DNA from 2 places in the Brevibacillus sp. NPDC058079 genome. Region 1 is predicted to be linked to the other one. Evidence: a T-box and tRNA genes for the amino acid it is inferred to sense, from the RefSeq annotation. Region 1 holds a T-box; the other holds one or more tRNA genes.

Region 1 (9,985 bases):
CACGACTGAGTTCCTCGATCCATTCTAGGTGTTCGTCTGTCATGTCCTTGGCGTCTTGTGGATGCCAACCGATGACAGCGTAAATAAAGTCATACGCATGAGCCAAATCCATGCAGCTTGGAATTGTTTCAGCGTTGAATCCAATGTTCACAATCGTACTGACGCCATTTTCTTGCGCACGAGCAATGACCTCTGCACGATCTTCATCGAATTCCTTCGCATTTAGATGAGCATGGGTTTCAAATAACAAGATGGGTCCTTCCTTTCCTTGCCCTCGTTACTTCACGATTGCTCCGTTTGGCATACTTGGGTCAACAGTCGCAAGTGTCAACTGATCTCCTGCCGATGCTGCCAAGATCATCCCTTGAGACAGCTCACCGCGAAGCTTCACTGGCTTCAGGTTGGCTACGAGGATCACTTTTTTGCCGACCATATCTTCTGGGGAGTAGTATTTCGCGATACCAGAAACAACCTGGCGCTTCTCGTAGCCGAGATCCAATTGCAGAACCAACAGTTTGTCAGCATTTGGATGCTTGGCACATTCCACTACCTGTGCGACGCGCAGCTCTACTTTCCCAAAATCGTCGATGCTGATTTCTTCTTTTGCATCAGCTGGTTTGTCCGTTGCTGCTTCTGTTTGGTTAGCGTTTGTTTCACTCACAGGTGCTTCCCCTTTCAAAGCTGCTTGCTTTTTCTTGTTTTCCTCCGCTTGGCGACGTGCCTCTGCTGTCGATTCGTCGATGAAAGCCAGTTCGGCTTGGACATCCAGACGAGGGAAGAGCAGTTCCTTGCGGCTAACGGTACTTCCAGCAGGCAATCCACCCCAGACACTTGCAGATTCCCAGTTGGTTGCTTCTTCATTGCCCAAAATACCCAGTTGATCCCAAATTTTCGCTGGTGCTTTGGTCATGAACGGTTGGATCAGCACGGAGCTAATGCGGATGCTTTCCACCAAATTGTACATAACGGTTGCCAGACGACCTTTGGTGTCTTCGGATTTTGCCAAATTCCATGGCATAGTCTCGTCGATGTATTTGTTTGTACGTCCCACCAGTTCCCAGATGTGAGCCAGTGCATTGGAGAAGCGCATTTCTTCCACGTGCTCTTCCACCAGCGCCTTCGTTTTCATCGCGAGGCCGATCAAGCTGTCATCCGGCTCTCCTGCATCTTGTGGAGCTGGAACGATACCATCGAAATATTTCTCAATCATCGTAGCGGAACGGCTCAGCAGGTTTCCGATATCATTAGCCAAGTCGTAGTTCAGACGCTGTACGAACGATTCTGGCGTGAAGATGCCATCCTGACCGAAGTTGATTTCACGAAGCAGGAAGTAGCGAACGCCGTCAGAACCGTAACGGTCGATCAAAACCTTCGGGTCAATGACATTGCCCTTGGATTTTGACATTTTTCCATCCGGCATCAGAAGCCAGCCATGACCAAAAATTTGTTTTGGCAACGGGATATCCAGTGCCATCAACAGGATTGGCCAGTAGATCGTATGGAAGCGCAAAATGTCTTTTCCAACCATATGAACATTGGCTGGCCAGAAGTTACGGTATTTGCTGTCGTCCTCGGACAAATAGCCGAGAGCAGAAATATAGTTCGTCAATGCATCGATCCATACGTAAATAACGTGCTCTGGATCGCTTGGCACCTTGATTCCCCAGTCAAATGTACTGCGGGATACGGACAAATCCTGGAGACCTGGCTTCAGGAAGTTGTTGATCATTTCGTTGCGGCGGCTCTCCGGTTGAATAAATTCAGGGTTTGCTTCGATGTGCGCAAGTAATCTGTCCTGATACTTGGACATGCGGAAGAAGTAGTTTTTCTCCTTCACTTTTTTCACTTCGCGACCACAGTCTGGGCAAGCATACCCGTTGTCCGTTTTCGCTTGGGTTTCTGTCCAGAAAGCCTCGCAAGGTACACAATAGAAGCCCTCGTACTCGCCCAAATAAATATCACCTTGGTCGAGCAGGCGTTGGAACACTTTTTGTACGACCTCTTTATGACGAGGCTCTGTGGTACGAATGAAATCGTCATAAGAGATGTCCAGCTTTTGCCACAGATCCTTTACCCAATCGACAATCGGGTCAATGAATTCGAGCGGTTGTTTGCCTTCTTCGGCTGCACGCTCTTGGAGCTTTTGTCCATGCTCATCTGTCCCTGTCAGATAATACACATCATAGCCGCGCAAACGCTTATAACGAGCCAATGCATCACACGCGATTGTGGTGTAGGCGTTACCGATGTGGAGTTTGTTACTTGGATAGTAGATCGGTGTTGTGATGTAATAAGTAGGTTTCATTGCAACTATTCCCCTCCTGTTTACGTTTATTAAAATAAGGAAAAGCCCACCCCAAAAAAATTGGGGCGAGCTCTATCTCGCGGTACCACCCAAACACTCCGTCCCCTCACGGAAAACGGACTTGGTGAGTCAAAACATGACTCTACCCGTAACGTGGGCTTACGTCACAAACTACTAGGGTACGGTCTATGCCGTCACTGTTCATCTGCAAGACTCAGGGTCCATGTTCAGCTTGCTCACTTATACCGGTTCTCAGCTACCCCGGCTCTCTGAAATAAGGAGGATCGGCTTACTCTTCCCATCATGGTCGTTTGCTATCATTTGCTTTATTTATCCTCTATTGTACACGACCAACCTGTTTTGTAAACATCCTCGGCAAGCCCATTTTCCTGAGGAATTTTATCGCTCGCTTCACACCAACTTTACAAAATACAAGAAGAAAAGAGAAAACTTGGAGTTTTTGTCGAATCGACATGTTGGGATTCGACATTCGTCGACTTATTCGACACCCAATTCTTCCAGTAAATTTTATCCATAAAAATTTCCATATCGCTTCCAACACTTTGAGAAACACCGATATAACAGCGTTTTCGATTTGAAAAAACATTTTACTTTTCAAGGAATTGTCAAAATCATGTTGACACCTTTGGGAATGGCTGGTATGATTATTCCAACAGAAAATGTCGAATATTGACGATAAATGATGAGCGTATAACAATAGCATCGACATATACAGATTTTGGGAGGAGATTTTAACTATGATGAAATCAACCGGTATCGTTCGCAAAGTAGATGAATTGGGTCGTGTTGTTATTCCAATCGAATTGCGCCGCACTCTGGGTATCGCTGAGAAAGATGCTTTGGAAATCTACGTTGACGGAGAGCGCATCATCCTGAAAAAGTATGAGCCTGCATGTATCTTCTGTGGAAACGCTGACAAAGTATCTCACTTTAAAGGTAAAATTGTGTGCCAAGATTGCCTGACAGAAATGCCTGTTAAACGCTAATATCATTTGATTACATAAACATGCCTTTGTGGGACGAGCCTCACAAAGGCTATTTGTTTGCTATTTTTTCTTCAACAGCGCTCGGAAGAAGAACAGCCTAGGCGCATACAAATCAGAATAGACCACATCTGCCGGCATTTCAAAGGATACATCGCCAGAAAACTGTAGCCCAACCTCTGTCAAAACATGTTGCAGTCGAGCTAAATTGATCAGTGGGTAATCAAAAGTGAGTACGAGCTGCCCATCGTCTTTTAACACTCTGTGAAATTCGCGAAATGCTTGCATCATAATCGGGTCTTCGAGATGCTCGAGAACAGAGATGCAAAATACAGTATCAAACTTTTGATTCGAGTACGGCAAGTAGGTCAAATTGGCTCGACAATAATGAATACCGTCAAAATAATGCGCAGGCAAGCTGTCTGCTACCCTTTTCCCAAATACGTCCACAATATCTTGATAGATCGCTTCCTTAGATAGTATCCGATTATCGAGATCACAAGCGTGTACTTCTCGACAATGATCAGCCAAATAAAATTTGAATGGGTGGCATATCCCGCTTGCCGAATCAAGCACAACGTCATTCGGATTGGCAAACTGTTTGGCCCATGCATATTCGTACGGTCTACTGTTCCATGTAACCGGCAGCGTAAATATGAAGTGATCGTCTTTTTCGTCTGTGTTCACAATAAAACGAGAATCACGAATACTCACTGCTGATCCCCCTTCCATTCCTTCCGAAAGCACCGGCAGCGCCCCTTACCATCGTATTCACGTACCCGTCGAGATGACGAAAAGAAAAAAGCCGACCGTATCGGCCAGCTTCGCTCATTCCTTACCTTCTATTCACGATGATATTCGTTGTAAACATCTCGTTTGGATACGTTTCGATCATCGGCTGCTTGCTTGATGGCTTCCTTTTTCCCCATGCCTTGTGCACAGTAATGATCCACGTGCTCCACGATACTCAGCGATTGCCACCATGTATCATCGACTTCCGCTTCCAACGGCCCTGTGTTCCCTTCGACAATGACACAAAACTCACCGCGCACCTCGCCGCTTCTGAGCCATTCCAGCAGCTCATCCAATGTCCCGCGCGCAAATTCTTCGTAGCGCTTTGTCAGCTCTCTCGCCAGGACAGCTCGCCGATTCCCCCACGCTTCCCGCATGGCAGCAAGCGTCTTTTCCACTCGATGGGGAGCTTCATAAAAAATCAGCGTTTCTGGATATCGCTTCAGTCGTTCCAGCTCTTCGCGTCTTTCTTTGTTTTCGCGTCCCATAAATCCGCAAAATAGGAAGCGATCAGTAGGAAGACCAGAAGCAATCAAAGCTGTCAATGCCGCATTGGCACCTGGAACGGGGATGACAGAAAATCCCACTGCGGTCGCATCTCGTACTAGCTCAGCACCCGGGTCGGAAATTGCTGGCAAGCCAGCGTCGCTTACCAAGGCAATTTTCTTGCCCTCGGCAAGCCACTGCAACAACCCATTTCCACTTGCTTCCTTATTATGCTCGTGATAGCTGACCGTACGTTTTTCGATTTGAAAATGATTCAGCAGCTTTCTGGTCTGGCGCGTATCTTCACACGCGATGACATCGACTTCACGCAACGTATTTAGACACCGCACCGTGATATCATCGAGATTGCCAATGGGTGTAGCCACCAAATAAAGGACTCCTGCTTCTTCTGACGCAAAACTGCGTTGCACATTCATTCGGAGGCCCCTCCAATCAATTCTTCTTTTTTCTTGCGCGTTAATCGTTTGATGCTCTCTTCACGCTTGAGTCCCCAGGAACGGTCTGCTCCTTCTTCCCAATAGAACAACTCCACTGGCCCGCGTCCTCTCGTGTACTTGGCACCTTTTCCTTCATTATGAGCAGCCAAGCGACGGATCAGCTCTGTCGTATATCCGGTGTAGAGTGTCCCATCCGCACAGGAGAGGATGTAGACATAGTGACTCTTACTCGAGGGAATCTCGTCTGCCATAATAGATTTCCTGTAGTTCTTCACAGTATTGCTCTCCATTTTCATACACAATCAGCGGCGGCTGAATTCTCAGCTCCGGCTTTCCACCCCTTATTCCCTCGATCAGAACCATATTCGGCTCTGCTTCCTTACGCGGATAAACCAGACGCATCCGTTTCGGCTCGATGCCATATTGGCGCATAAGCGAAACGATGTCAATCAAACGTGTGGATCGATGCACGAGCGCCAGCTTCCCGCCGTTTTTTAGCAACTGGCTCCCCACGCGAATGACATCCTCCAAGGACAGCATAATCTCATGACGGGCGATCGCAAAGTGCTCGCTGATGTTTTTCTCCCCACTGGTCGCAGGCATATACGGCGGATTGCACGTGATCAAATCGAAATTCCCGTGCCCAAACAACGACACCGCATCCTTCACATCGCCATGATGCATCGTAATTCGTTCGTTCAAACCATTCAATATCACATTGCGGCTTGCCATACTGAACAAACGATCTTGAATTTCGATTCCATCAAAACTGGCTTCTGGCGTACGCGTGGTCATAATGAGCGGTATAGCTCCATTGCCCGTGCACATATCCAATACTTTTCCGCGCTTTGGCACCGATGCGAATCGCGCCAAAAGAACCGCGTCCATCGAGAAGCAAAAAACTTCGTGGCTTTGGATTATTTTCATTTCATGTGTCAATAAATCATCGATGCGCTCTGTTTCGTAAAGCGGCACGTTGGTGACAGGTTCCATCTACGGCTCGTACTCCCTTTTGTTCTTGTCTTATTATTCCTATCCGGAAAAAAGCGACCTGACACGTGGCCCAGGTCGCTTTTTCATGTGGTGCTGGTTACTCACCGCTTATTTTTGAGGGCCGCCGCTCAGGAATGAGAGACAGAACAGGCAATCCCCTTCTTTTCGCAGGCTGCCGAAATGCACATTGCAGATATGAAATCCTTCCGCGTACAAACGAGCGAGATTGTCATATCCTTCTCCAACCACTGCCTTTTTGGCTTTTTCCTTCGCGACAGGGCTTGTTCCCTTTTGTTTTGCTTGGGAGCCGGTCTTTTTCCTGTCTAGTCGGGTGCGAAGGTGCTGGTTTTCAACGAGTAATTGGGCGTTTTCCTCCATCAAAACAACGATGACGTCTTTCAGTTCACCAATTTCTTTATAAAGGTCACCAATACGTTCTTCAATACTCGCCATCTTGACGAAGATTTCCCGTTTGTCCACTAGCTCACCTCTCCCCTACCCCCACGCTTTATTCAAAAGTGGGGAGACCTATCGCAATCTCATCCAATCCGAATTCGGTGACACGTTTGTCGATTGAAAGCTCTACTTGGACAGATTGATCAAGTACGTTTACGGAAACGACTCGTCCATTCCCCATCGGGGTGGTGACCAATTTGCCGACGTCCGGCATCTCATCCTTCGAGCTTTCATAGTTGTCGTTCTCGTATTTTAAACAGCACATCAACCGGCCACACAGACCAGAGATTTTAGCTGGATTCAACGAAAGATTTTGGTCCTTGGCCATTTTGATCGAGACAGGCTCGAAATCGCCGAGGAACGTCGAACAGCAAAGCAACCTGCCACAAGGCCCGATCCCGCCGAGCATTTTGGCTTCGTCACGCACACCGATCTGGCGAAGCTCAATTCGGGTACGGAATACGGAGGCGAGGTCTTTTACCAGCTCACGGAAATCAACCCTACCGTCAGCGGTAAAATAAAAGATAATCTTGTTGCGGTCAAACGTGTATTCCACATCGACCAGCTTCATATCGAGCTTGTGCTCTTTGATCTTCGTCTGACATACAGCAAAAGCATTCTTGGCGGCTTGCTTGTTTTCATCCACCTGTTTTGCATCTCGCTCGTCTGCCATCCGAATGACCTTTTTCAGCGGCAATACGACATCAGACTCAGCCACTTCTTTTTTGCCAATGACGACCTTGCCAAATTCGACCCCTCGCGCCGTTTCAACGATGACGGTGCAGTCTTGCTCAATCGGCAGTCGGTCAGGGTCGAAGTAATATATTTTGCCCGCTTTCTTAAAGCGGACCCCAACAACCTCGTACAAGGGTTATCCCTCCTGGAATTGAAGAACCAACCGCTCAAGAGCCAACTGTGCGTTGGCATTTCGCTCTATCCGATTTTTCGTCTCCATGACCAAATCTATCCCACGCAAGAGCTCAGCTTTTGTCCATACCAGTGCTTGTCCTTGCAGCACATCCTGTTGGTCGCTGTTAATGAGATGGGCATGCCTGCCTACTTGCAAATACAGGATATCGCGCAGCCAAAGGATGAGCAAATCTAAAAAGAGGGGTAGTTCCTCTTTACTTTTGTCGCTCTTTTGCAACATATCATGGATCGTTAAGAGTGCAGATGAATTGCGCTGTTTGCACTCCTGCACCAATTGTATCACTAGATTTCTTAGCTGTGCAAACGATTCTGATTGGCTGAGTGTCATGGCTTCTTCCACATTTGTCGTAATGTGGGAAGCAACCTGCGCCATTCCCGCCAAAACGCCCTCTGCACGCAACTTTTCCGCAATCGATTCTGCAGAAAGTGGTGAAAATTGAACGATTTGGCATCGAGATAAAATCGTAGGAAGAATCGCATGGCTATGCTCTGTTAAAAGCAGGGCCAGTACACCAGCGGGCGGTTCCTCCAGAAACTTGAGCAGACTGTTGGCAGCCTGTGTCGTCATTTTATCGACGTGCTCGATGATATATACCTTGCGTGATGACTCGACGGCGCGCATCGCCATTTCTTTTTGCAGCGAACGGATCTGGTCGATTTTAATCGAAGCCCCATCAGGCGTAATAAACAACACATCCGGGTGATTACCACCCTCTATGCGCCTGCATGTAACACAGGCCCCGCAGGCGTCTGCCTCCCTTTCCGAACAAAAAAGGGACTTCGCCAGATGCAGGGCCATCTGCTTTTTACCTGAACCTTTGGGACCCGCCAGCAAGTAGGCGTGTGCCAGTCGTTCGTTGCGCAAACTATGATACAGCAGTTCTTGTGCTCGTGGCTGCTGAGAAAAACGGGTCCATGTCATGATGGTTTCACACCCACTAAAAATACAAATTGATCAACATGCCGCGGATTTCGCCAATCCTAGCTAACAAATCAATCGTTGGTGCCTGCTCGCTCAAGAGCTCATCTGTCAGTTTGAGCAGCTCTGCATCCACCTCTTTGACGATTTTGTACAGCCTACTGCGACCACGTCGATTCATTCCTCGTCTATCGTCTAAGGCAATACCGAACTTCACAGCCTCTTCCATGAACTGCTTGACGAGATTTTTATAAGCATAGAAGTCACGAACGGCGCGGGAACGAGCAAGAATCTGTCCCTGCCTGTCTATGTCTGTCAGTAGCCGGGTAAGCTTCTCCTGAGACATACGTTCGTCTTCTCCTTGAATCATCGTGCCAAAATTCAGCTTTTCCAGTTGAGGATTCTTGCGTGAATCCGTCGTTTTAATCAAGTCCAGTTTAGGCCGTAACCCATCACTGATTTTCATATCGCCACCTCCGTCGCCCGATCCAATACAGGGTTTATCCCCGTGAGATCAAGTATATACGAAAGTTACGAAAAAAGAGAGAAGGAACCACGTTAAAATGAGTGGAACTCTCCGACATCCAATACGAATACTGCCGCACCACCCACCTGTACTTCCAGCGGATATGGCATGAATGAGTCTACAGCATTACTGAGCGGAGAGACGGGAGTGACCATTTGTTTGCGGGATTTGCAATTATGCGCAATGATGTCGATTACTTCCGGCACGCTTTCGTCAGACGTACCGATCAAAAAAGTTGTGTTACCGGCGCGTAAAAAGCTACCCGTACTAGCCAGCTTCGTAGCACGAAAACCTTTTTTCACCAGTTGTTGAGACAGACGACCACTATCTTTATCTTGGACGACCGCAACTACCATTTTCATCGGCTATCACCCTTTCTCCCATGATCAATTCCCAATTTGACTTCTTCATTGTATGAAAAACACGTAGGCTTGGTACGTTATTTCGCTTAAACATATTATACAGCATGTACGTCATCCTGCGGTACAGGGAACCTTATAATCTGTCTAACAGTGCCTGTAGAGCAGATTGATATACATGTTCCATCGGCTGCTCGGCATCAATGACGACAAAGCGCTCTGGGTCGCGTTCCATAACCAGCTGATACCCTTCCCGAACAAGCTCATGGAAACGCATCCCTTCCAGATCGAGACGATTCACTTCGCGCCCACGGGAGGCATTAATCCGCGCCAATCCGATTTCGGGCTGCACATCAAAGAACAAGGTCAATTCCGGCATGCAGTCACCGACAGCAAATCGGTTAATCTGGTAGACAGCATCAATACCCAATCCCCGCGCATGTCCTTGATAGGCGAGACTACTGTCGATAAAACGGTCGCATAGTACCAGCTTGCCCTCTGCCAAAGCAGGTAACACCTTTTCCGCCAAATGCTGGCCACGTGCTGCCGCATACAAGAGAGCCTCAGTTCTTTCATCCATCTGCGTGTGGGCCGGATTCAAAATAATTTCCCGGATTTTTTCAGCAATATCAATTCCACCGGGCTCACGAGTCAAAAGTACATCGACTCCCCGCGCCTTCAGCTCTTCGTACAGCTTGGCGATGACGGTAGATTTCCCGGCCCCTTCTCCGCCTTCTATCGTAATAAATCGGCCTTT
Region 2 (9,985 bases), on a different contig from region 1:
AAGTTTACGGACTTTTACCCGTGGTTCTCCAGGAGAGCGTGGGATAGCATAAACACCATCAGGGATTTGATCATCGAACTGTTTAATTTCATGTATTAACATTTTCTCACCAACCTTCTTAACATTATAGCCTCTATTGGTAGGTGTTATAACGTCGATTATCCTTTCCACCACTGCACCCCTCCTTTGAAGTATTTTTTCGTTAACTGAATAGCTGTCTTATCATCGATCATCATATTTTGACTAAAAGTAGGAACTGCCCCTAAACTTCCGTAAAAATCAAACTTAGACGTTTTCGAAGTCAATTCGATAAACCCTTCTAAACCTTTTCCAAAACTATACTCACAGGCAAAAGCAACCAAGCATTTGCCAACGCCTATATATTTTCTATCAGGATTTGGAATCCCTTTGATTTCTTTTTTGTTGCGTGGTGCAGACTCAATGAGTTCAACATCCACACACCTGTAATCTTCGTCATAATTAGGCTTTAACGCTATTAGCCCTTGAACCTCACCTGGATACTCTTCTGTAACAATACCAAAAACATCGAACGAATGAGTAATAGGTTTCAACCAGTCAAAATCCCATCCACCTTTTGGGTGGTAACGATTCGATTTGATTTCTGCTCGTTCAACTTTACGAAAAAAGCATGTAACAATTTGATTTGTAGTGGTATCAAGTATCATGAAAGATTATCTTCCTTATCATATCCTATTTTTATTATACCACGATTTGCTTGTCTATTGGTGATCTTCCTTTTTTATACAGGGAAAAACTTCTCGAATGGAAAGTAAAAAGTTAGACAATGGTTTCCCATTGTCTAACTTTCATACGCCTTCATGTACCTTTTTGCACCTTTCAACTGAATCCTATCGTTTTGATAGGGCAGATAGGTCACGACAGACGTCTCCTCATAAATTCTCTTGCACTCTTGAATGGTGCCGTTGCATAGCTCGCTGTCAATGATTGCGTTTTGGATTTGCTTATACTCTTCTAATGGGACACACCTTGATTCCTGCTTGATTGTCCACGCAATCTTGTTATTATTCGAAGATCCTTCTTTCTCAACACCACGATACGTTTTTAACCAGGCTTGATATTCTCCTTTTGTTTGAAACGCTGTATGACTGACGCCTTCTTTTCTAATTAGGAATCCATAGCCATATTCATCAGCTTCCTTTAAGATTGAAACATAGAACTTATCATGTGTTTTCGTAGTGAATTCATGACTTCCTTCTGTATATGTCCATACGTTAATTGTTGCATGAAACAACACTGAGCCATTCCCAACCGAATGTCCCCACACTACAAATGATTTTTCTTTTGCACCTACATATTGCAAATTATTGGGAATATGCGTCCATGCTCCTCCGCTTGTAGAAGTGTAAATCGTGTCCTTGTTTTCGCACTTGCCGACAAACGGTATGTACGGTTGCTCACAAATATACAAATCATCTTGAATGGTTTCAATGTGAGCGCGACCATAGTAATCGCCGTACTTAGATGTGTACTCTACAATGTCGCCAATTTGAGGTTTATTGTTTCTACTATTTTCAATCAGTTCAACCATTTGATTCACATTATCAACATCAGCTTGTGTAATACCGTGCTCATTGTCATAAAGCGGGTTTAAAGCCTTGAGACTTTCAATTGTGTACTTGTTCATATCGAAATCTCTCCTTAAAAAGTTGTCGATTCTCCGACTCCAAATCGATAAAAGATTTTTCATTATATGCAACATACAAATTGAAAATCATAGAATTTTATTTTCGGTAAATCCAAACAAAAAACAGAGATCCTGTAGAATCCCTGCTTTTATCTAATGAGTGTAGATAATCCCATCTTATTATTTCTATAATTTATCTGATTTCGACAATATCACCAATTATAATAGGATACTCCATCTTTTATTATTGGTTGCTTAATATATCCTGAGTCTTCCACGATGATTTCTCCACGACCTGTAGATGTTCCGCCAAAAACACCTTTCAAAATTACTCTCCCAAAATTATTTAACGAACCCGCTAATTTTGCATTTGTTTCGACGATTAGCGTTCCATCTGGTTGCAAAGATGTACTACCTTCAATACTCCCTTCTACAATAACTAATGCTTGTGAATGTATAGAAACGCTCCCCCTCTGTTTCCCAAGAATCCTTGCACTTGCGCCACCTTGGACATTCAAGCTTCCATTTAGAGTTCCACTCAAAACAAACTCTCCACTTTCTATATGTACACTTCCTCTATGTTCTCCAAATAGTATGTAATCTTCTGTAATAATAAGAGGAGAAACGTATTCCCCATCAATAAAGTCATCTTGATAATTTCTCATTTTGTCCACCCCTTAATAAATATAATTAAGCAAATTATACCACAAAATTTCTGAACAATAACTTGCTCCTCTAATCGGTTTAAGAGAATGCGCCCCAGTATTATGTCATGTAAAAAAGGATGAGCAACACTCAGAGAGAAATTTCCCCTTGCGTTACCATCCTTCAATAGAATCTCTCAAACCGTTAAACCCTTAACTTATTGCTTTCCGTGGACTTCCTCCAAACTTAGTTTCAAAAATGAATTAACTTTACACCTTTATAGAAAAGTTTGTATCATTTTTCTAATAGGTTGTATTTGTTCAGGCGTAATCTTATTCAAAAAGAATCCAGATTGATAAAAAGTTATTTCAATACCATTTGGATCGTAAAGACCGTCTTTCATTTTTTTACATCTTACCTCATGACCATCAGGGTACTCATCATGAATACCATGCCCAAAGCCTCCCCCACTAAGCTCTGTATGCACCACAACGTATTCGCCAAGAAAGATACTTGAATCAAACCGTTCCTCTTTGTATTTCTCAAGAATCGATGATACAAATGTTTCAGCTTCTTCGCTTTTAACCTGTATTCCAACTCGGAAATCAAATTTTTCTTGGATTCCTTTGATTATTTGTTTTTTAACCTCTTCTACATCAACAGAATTATCAAAAATTGTCCCAATCTTGATTACATGGTTTACATTTTCGCTTGAACCTCTTTTATTGGAATAAACGAATTTCTGCGGAATGGATACAGATACACTCATTCCTTTTTGAATTTCTACTACATCACCTGTTTGAAGAAATGGATTCATCTAAAATTCCTCCCCGATTAAAATGTTCTCCTTGCTATTCGAAACAAGAAACAATGATTCACCTGATTACTGTTATCTTCTAAATAATATTCATTGAGGTACAGAAATATAAAAAGCCGATCCGAAGACCAGCTTTTTTGTTCATATCAGTTATTCTTACTTCGCCTGGTTTAACGTGAAATGCATCTGTAGTTATGAAAAAAGCCCCCTAAGTGGAGACTCGCTCTTGTTCTGTCTGTCTAATGTTCTATATTCCATTTTCCACCCGCTAACTCATGCCAGCCTATCCCATCGTTTGCAAGTTTCTGGGAGTGATCGTACTCCCCATACTCAAATCGATAATGTGTCTCTTCATCAAGTACATAAATAGTTTATTTCGCACCCGAAAGGGTGCTTTTTTTATTGATTTTATACAGTAAAAATTTGGAGTAAATCTATGAAAAAGCTAATAAATGGTATATTATACCTATATGGATTTTTTGCTAAATTTAATAAAATTGGTATGTATTAGGAAATCAACTTATGGGGGTTAGTATGAAACGGATTCTTAAAACTGCTGTTCTTTCAACTGTATTAGGTGTCCTCGCTTTATCCACATCAATAGCAATGGCTACGGACGAGAGTAGCATCGCTCCATTAGGCAGCGGTGACGACTACGAGGTTGCCCTGTATGCATCCAACATTCATGATGTGACCAGCAAATCTGCTTATTTGTGGGCTTACACTGAAGGAGAAGGAAGCGACCTCGCTAAAGTAAGGGTTTACTCATACTTTTATATCAACGGCTCTTTAAAGCATCAAGACTACGAAAATGGCACAGATTATGCAAATGTTGGTTATGATGCTAATGTTGCAGCATTAAGCAAAGCCAGAATCACATCGTCCCATTATGCCTACAACAAGATAGGGGATAAGGTCACAGAAACGTCTGAAGACGTGTATCCAAAATGGTAGGGGGTATTTGAGGTTATGAAAAAACGCAACCTAATAATTTCGGGTGTTGTTTTAGCTGGCGCTATTTTCGCAGGTAGCAGCCTATACGCAAGTGAAGACGTAGAGCAGCTCGAACAAGGAAATCAAATGAAAACCCTTAGCGCATTGGGGATCGAAGCGAAGTCCGACGAAGTGGCACCTATGCAAACTTTGACTGACGAAAAGGGAAAAGAGTGGATTTATACCGACTTCACCAAAAGATCGCCAATGATGAACAAAATAGAAACCGAGCGTTCTGTAGGCGCGAAGGATGCATTTATTGAAGTACAGGACGAGATCATGCAGAAGCACGCAAAAGTGGGGGATACCATCCCGGTTATTCTTCTGGATGAGGAGTTAAAAGAAGGCTCCTTCTCGTTTAACAGAGAAGACGGTGAGGCGCTGATCTTCAAACTAAAATATAATGAAAAGAATGGAAAATGGGATTACGAAAAAGAATAATCACTACGACATATCATAGTGTAAGGCACCCTTTCGGGTGCCTCTTTATTGACTAAATCTACAAGCATATGTTCTATATCGGATAATATGCAAGAACATGGTTTACATTGCAACAACATAAGAAAATAGCCGATCTAATGATCAGCTATTTTTCAGACTCACCTTTACATTGATGCATGACAATCCACACAAATTTAATCATTCTCTTCATCGATTCCAAACTCCACCACGACATAATCATTGAGTTGCTGTAGAGAATCAAACGTGAGATCATCATCTTCCAGCGCTCTATTTTCCGCTATAATTTCTGCAACGATTTGTTTCCAAGCCTCACCATATATGTCCTTAATACTTTCAAAGGAGTCATAAAATCCTTTAATCTCATCTTCGATCTCTCTCTCTGAGAAGAACGATAAATCGACATCCACTTCTTTTAAATAATAGTGGTCTTTGAACTTTACTCCATCAAGAACACAATACTTATCTTCTGTAATCTCTCTCACCCATTGAATGCTATCCGTTTTTATCCAGGGTTTCATTATGAATTCATCCTTTCCTTTAGTTGTGGAAAACAACGAAACCATCTTTCGGATGCCGATCAAGTAAAAGAGGTTGTTTAAACTCTCTTTGATGTTTTTCTATCCATTTTTCCATTCTTTTTTCAGAACCACATGTGATCATGATACGTTTCCTCCACACCTCGCGCCAATTAGCTGCATTGTCACTGAGTTGCTCCACATGAATCTCCTCCTGCTTGTCGTTTTCTTTTAACATAGAAAGCCTTGTATATAAATAGTAAGTCTAATTATCATATGGTTTCGATCTATGATTTATAAAATTTACAAAGCATTTTATCACCATACAAGCAAAAAATGCCGATCTTTGAATCGACATTTCATATCATATTTCTCAGGGTGACATGAGGGACTCGAACCCTCGTATAATGCATTCACAGTGCATCGTGTTAACCTCTTCACCAATGCCACCATATTCAGTTTGGGGTGATGGACGGGACTTGAACCCGCAACCTTTGGAGCCACAATCCAACGCTCTTAACCATTTGAGCTACCACCATCATATATTTTTGGAGCCGTTAAGAGGAATCGAACCCCCAACCTTTCGCTTACGATGCGATTGCTCTACCTAATTGAGCTATAACGGCAAATAATGGTCGACAGAGGCGGAATTGAACCGCCGACACTCGGATTTTCAGTCCGATGCTCTACCTGCTGAGCTATCTGTCCATATGGAGCGGGGAACGGGAGTCGAACCCGTACTACGAACTTGGCAAGCTTGCGTTCTACCATTAAACTATACCCGCACATTTGGTTGCGGAGGTGGGATTTGAACCCACGACCTTCGGGTAATGAACCCGCTGAGCTACCAGACTACTACCACCCCGCGACGATGATTTGGCTCCGCAGACAGGGATCGAACCTGTGACCTTCCCATTAACAGTGGGTTGCTCTACCTCTGAGCTACTGCGGAATAATTGGTTGCGGTGCCAGGGAATCGAACCCTGTTTACTTGGGTATGAGCCAAGTTAGAACATCCAGTCCTACCACCCGCAATAGTAGAAGGGGAGAAAACTCCCTCCTCATCAACTTTTACTCTCTATTGAACACTCGTGTTCATTTGGATAACCTTTTGCACATTTCCAGCATCTTCTTCTAATCGGATGATATGCTCCGTAAAAATCGTGTGCTTCACGCAACATGTGACCACACTCCAAAAAATCAAACATTCCGATTGCCTGGTATTTGTTGTTGATGTTGTCGAAGTATTTCTGAAAAAGTATGTTTCGCAATGGTGCCTGACGTTTATCCATGTTATCCCCTCCTACTTTAATAGTAAGAGGCGTTACACTTATAAATTATTTGATGGAGCGGATAGCGAGAATCGAACCCGCACTACGAGCATGGCAAGCTGGCGTTCTACCATTAAACTATATCCGCATAATTGGTGGATCCTACAGGGATCGAACCTGTGACCAATCGGTTATGAGCCGAACGCTCTCCCACCTGAGCTAAGTATCCAGAAAGCCATGTGGTTGAAGGTAGTAATTCTCCAACCACCGTAACTTAAATGTCCGTACCTTTTCTGTGGTGTTTGTGCAAATCTCGCATTTCAAGAACTTTACTTTCATGGGCTTTACCATACGTTTCTTTGACAAACCACTCTCGCCCCGTTTCTTTTACGATGATCGACTTACCCACCTTTGCAAGCTTTTCGGGAATCCATATCGTATCAAACGAATTTCCACTTACCAATTTGCATTGCACATAAAACATATATATTCCACCTCTCATTGTTAAATTGTGAGGTGTATCATTACGGTGACACCTCTGCACCATGCGTCTTCTGCTATTTCGTTCAAGGGTATCACCTCTTTCGTTATTTTTAGACAGTCAAACAATAAGATTATCGAATCTTTTTCAAACCTTATACAGTCAAATAAGTCCTAACATTGCGTTAGTTACAGCTCTTTCTCCATATAATTCAATGGCTTTTGCATCATAAGCTTTTGCGGCTTCCTTGGGATTGTCAAAATATCCACATGATAAACATCTCCCATTGTAGGCGATCCTTCCCTGATACGGCTTTTTCCTGTTTTTGTGAAAATAAACTCCCTTATAGCCATTTGATCCTTTTAGTGTTCTTCTGATTTTGGGAATGTTCCTATTGTTTGAGCTTATATTAAATTTCAAATGACTGAATACAACGTTGTCCAAATTGAAAAACAATTCTACTGGATCAGTTGAATGTAACCACTCTTCCTTATGATCAAGGCTCAATTCATCGACAGTCTCAATTTTTTTATTACAACGGAAACATATGTCGAGGGTACATTTTTGAATCAAGCTAAACATTAGTTTTTTGCGTAATATTTGATTTGCTTTGCCAAAGGACATTCCAAGCTGATTCGACTTAATCTTGTTGTATTCTGTATATGTGCTCATTAAATACTCCTTCGTATATTTTGATTTTAAGGAAGGCGGGGGATTCGAACCCCCAGGACTTTTACATCACAGAAGCTTTCAAAGCAACGCCGTTATAACCATTTCGGTAGCCTTCCATATCTAATAAAAAAATCCATTATACGAATTATAGTGGAGGAGAGTAAGGGATTTGAACCCTTGGAGCTGTTACACCCGTCAGTTTTCGAAACTGATGCATTAAGCCTCTCTGCCAACTCTCCATATGGTCTGAATAGTAGGATTCGAACCTACGACCCCTTGGTCCCAAGCCAAGTGCTCTACCAAACTGAGCTATATCCAGATAATTTGTGGTGGATCTTATAGGATTTGAAACTACAAAACAATGACTCTATATCAAACTTGGTGGAATCGGAGGGATTTGAACCCTCAACCTTCTGATTGCAAAACAGACGCTCTGCCAATTAGAGCTACGACCCCACATATGGTTGCGGAGGTGGGATTCGAACCCACGACCTCTTGGTTATGAGCCAAGCGAGCTAACCTCTGCTACTACTCCGCAATAATGGCATTGATGGTTGGACTTGAACCAACGACCTCCCGTTCCAAATAGCCGCCAAGCTTTACGGGCGCTCTGCCTAATACTCAACTTTCACACAACCATACTCCTCCGAATCTTTTTACAACGTACTGGGCATCTCTTGTTTAGATGACCATGCATTATCATGACTCATTACTACGCTGTCTTTATTACCGACCTGTCCGACCCTTCCTCGGCTCACGGTGTTTATAGCTTTGGCGACTTGATATCGGCTTTTATTGCACAGAATTTCATTAGACATTCTTCAGCATTGCTCTCTATACGCCTTATGTCGTTCCTTTGTGAACTTCATCGGGATTTTTAGTTGCATTACTCCTCTTTCAAACTGAGCTACATCAATATATTTGGTGCTGAATAACGGATTTGAACCGCTGACCTTCCCCATACCAAGGGGGTGCTCTTCCTCCTAAGCTAATCCAGCATTTTGGTGCTGTTAAATGGACTTGAACCATTGACCTCTCGGTTATCAGCCGAGTGCTCTAACCAACTGAGCTATAACAGCAAATTGGTGCCTGTAGAGGGACTTGAACCCCCACGCCTTTCGACAACTGATCCTAAGTCAATCGTGTCTGCCATTCCACCATACAGGCATATTTGGTCTGGACTGTTGGATTCGAACCAACGACTCCCTGTATCCAAAACAGGTACTCTACCAAACTGAGCTAAATCCAGAAATAATGGCACTCCATGAGAGATTTGAACTCCCGACCTCTTGGTTCGTAGCCAAGCGCTCTTTCCACTGAGCTAATGGAGTATACGTGATACTCTTTAGTACGATATGCATAATTGGATTTGTTGTCGTTCGATACCTATGACACCTTTCTTTGTTATAATGGCTACGGAACGTTATGAATCAAAGGATGTGTTCTCTTGCATTTTGGAAAAGAACTCGTTTCATTTCGGAATAAGATGAACTGGAACCAAAAACAAATGTCTGCTCAATTGAATATTTCTCGAACAATGCTCATCGAATGGGAACAGGGTATAAAATTCCCAAGCGAACAACAGCAACAAGGTTTGTTGGATTGGATGAGCAAACGATTAGAGAAACAAATAACAATCAAACCTACGCCAGAAGGTAAACAGGATATCGATATCATTCAAGAAGAAAAAATGATTGATATTGGCGTCGAATCCGAAATAACCATCTTACAAACGAAACGAATTCAACTTGAAAAACAAATCGAGATGGATTATGAACTACAAGAATCCTATAAACTCATGACAGATTTTCCTCCTGAATGTTTTGTTTCCTACAAGAACATGCTTGTAAATAGTAAAAATATCTTGTGTCATCGGATTTCTCACATTCGGAAGAAACAAGGTTTATCCCAAAAAGAAGTCGCTGATGCCATTGGTTGTTTGTTAAAAACCTACCAGAATTACGAAAATGGTAGAAGTCGATATGGAATCAATTGGATAAACGTGATTAAAACCATACTCACGATTCCTGAAGTCCTATTAGATATCAATGTGATTACTCGACAACAAAGTCGTTTCATCAAATTGTGGCGAATCCATTTGAGCTATGTTCGATTACAATTCATTTCACCTTGTAAATCTTTTGCGGATTTCAAGAAAAGAAATTTAAATTGTAACGTCGATATAAAAACCGAACAAAAAGAACATTATCTCTACGTCAACTATCTATATTTTCCTGAAATGATCATTGAATCTGACATAATTGAATCCATGTTACATTCGTTGCATAGCTGTTTGGAGTGTGATACTAAAATTATTGTCGTTCAGTTACCTAACAATAAGGCCATCAAAAGATTTTTCAAATCAAACGGCTATCGAGAATGCTTAAAGAAATCAACTTCTTTCATCTCAAAAGGACAATTCTATCGAGATTTGAATGGATAATCATGGTCGGATCGGGCGGT

The links. A T-box is a leader RNA that pairs with one kind of tRNA and senses whether it is charged. The one in region 1 lies ahead of metG (methionine--tRNA ligase), so its partner is inferred to be a tRNA-Met.
Region 2: it encodes a tRNA-Met, which carries the amino acid that the T-box ahead of metG (methionine--tRNA ligase) is inferred to sense. The anticodon was not compared.

What each region holds. Positions count from the first base shown of each region.
Region 1 covers NZ_JBHVSO010000016.1:63,582-73,566, reverse strand. The annotation lists gene ACFVS2_RS30580 (TatD family hydrolase) at 1-250, opposite strand, end outside; gene metG (methionine--tRNA ligase) at 278-2,305, opposite strand; T-box leader at 2,364-2,619, opposite strand; gene ACFVS2_RS30570 (AbrB/MazE/SpoVT family DNA-binding domain-containing protein) at 3,064-3,312, shown strand; gene ACFVS2_RS30565 (class I SAM-dependent methyltransferase) at 3,373-4,023, opposite strand; gene rsmI (16S rRNA (cytidine(1402)-2'-O)-methyltransferase) at 4,152-5,024, opposite strand; gene ACFVS2_RS30555 (GIY-YIG nuclease family protein) at 5,021-5,296, opposite strand; gene ACFVS2_RS30550 (tRNA1(Val) (adenine(37)-N6)-methyltransferase) at 5,271-6,038, opposite strand; gene yabA (DNA replication initiation control protein YabA) at 6,147-6,518, opposite strand; gene ACFVS2_RS30540 (PSP1 domain-containing protein) at 6,547-7,362, opposite strand; gene holB (DNA polymerase III subunit delta') at 7,366-8,346, opposite strand; gene ACFVS2_RS30530 (YaaR family protein) at 8,363-8,809, opposite strand; gene ACFVS2_RS30525 (cyclic-di-AMP receptor) at 8,902-9,231, opposite strand; gene tmk (dTMP kinase) at 9,365-9,985, opposite strand, start outside.
Region 2 covers NZ_JBHVSO010000010.1:188,776-198,760, reverse strand. The annotation lists gene ACFVS2_RS26570 (hypothetical protein) at 1-171, opposite strand, end outside; gene ACFVS2_RS26565 (hypothetical protein) at 159-686, opposite strand; gene ACFVS2_RS26560 (DUF4121 family protein) at 821-1,666, opposite strand; gene ACFVS2_RS26555 (hypothetical protein) at 1,879-2,331, opposite strand; gene ACFVS2_RS26550 (hypothetical protein) at 2,589-3,128, opposite strand; gene ACFVS2_RS26545 (hypothetical protein) at 3,663-4,082, shown strand; gene ACFVS2_RS26540 (hypothetical protein) at 4,098-4,562, shown strand; gene ACFVS2_RS26535 (hypothetical protein) at 4,757-5,101, opposite strand; gene ACFVS2_RS26530 (hypothetical protein) at 5,121-5,300, opposite strand; tRNA gene ACFVS2_RS26525 (tRNA-His) at 5,476-5,548, opposite strand; tRNA gene ACFVS2_RS26520 (tRNA-Thr) at 5,648-5,724, opposite strand; tRNA gene ACFVS2_RS26515 (tRNA-Phe) at 5,731-5,806, opposite strand; tRNA gene ACFVS2_RS26510 (tRNA-Gly) at 5,810-5,883, opposite strand; tRNA gene ACFVS2_RS26505 (tRNA-Met) at 5,889-5,966, opposite strand; tRNA gene ACFVS2_RS26500 (tRNA-Asn) at 5,976-6,050, opposite strand; gene ACFVS2_RS26495 (hypothetical protein) at 6,163-6,390, opposite strand; tRNA gene ACFVS2_RS26490 (tRNA-Gly) at 6,444-6,517, opposite strand; tRNA gene ACFVS2_RS26485 (tRNA-Met) at 6,523-6,598, opposite strand; gene ACFVS2_RS26480 (hypothetical protein) at 6,644-6,853, opposite strand; gene ACFVS2_RS26475 (AP2/ERF family transcription factor) at 7,013-7,522, opposite strand; tRNA gene ACFVS2_RS26470 (tRNA-Ser) at 7,552-7,638, opposite strand; tRNA gene ACFVS2_RS26465 (tRNA-Ser) at 7,674-7,761, opposite strand; tRNA gene ACFVS2_RS26460 (tRNA-Pro) at 7,765-7,841, opposite strand; tRNA gene ACFVS2_RS26455 (tRNA-Ala) at 7,902-7,978, opposite strand; tRNA gene ACFVS2_RS26450 (tRNA-Met) at 7,984-8,060, opposite strand; tRNA gene ACFVS2_RS26445 (tRNA-Thr) at 8,445-8,520, opposite strand; tRNA gene ACFVS2_RS26440 (tRNA-Ile) at 8,525-8,601, opposite strand; tRNA gene ACFVS2_RS26435 (tRNA-Leu) at 8,606-8,689, opposite strand; tRNA gene ACFVS2_RS26430 (tRNA-Pro) at 8,695-8,771, opposite strand; tRNA gene ACFVS2_RS26425 (tRNA-Arg) at 8,778-8,853, opposite strand; gene ACFVS2_RS26420 (helix-turn-helix domain-containing protein) at 8,970-9,965, shown strand; tRNA gene ACFVS2_RS26415 (tRNA-Phe) at 9,969-9,985, opposite strand, start outside.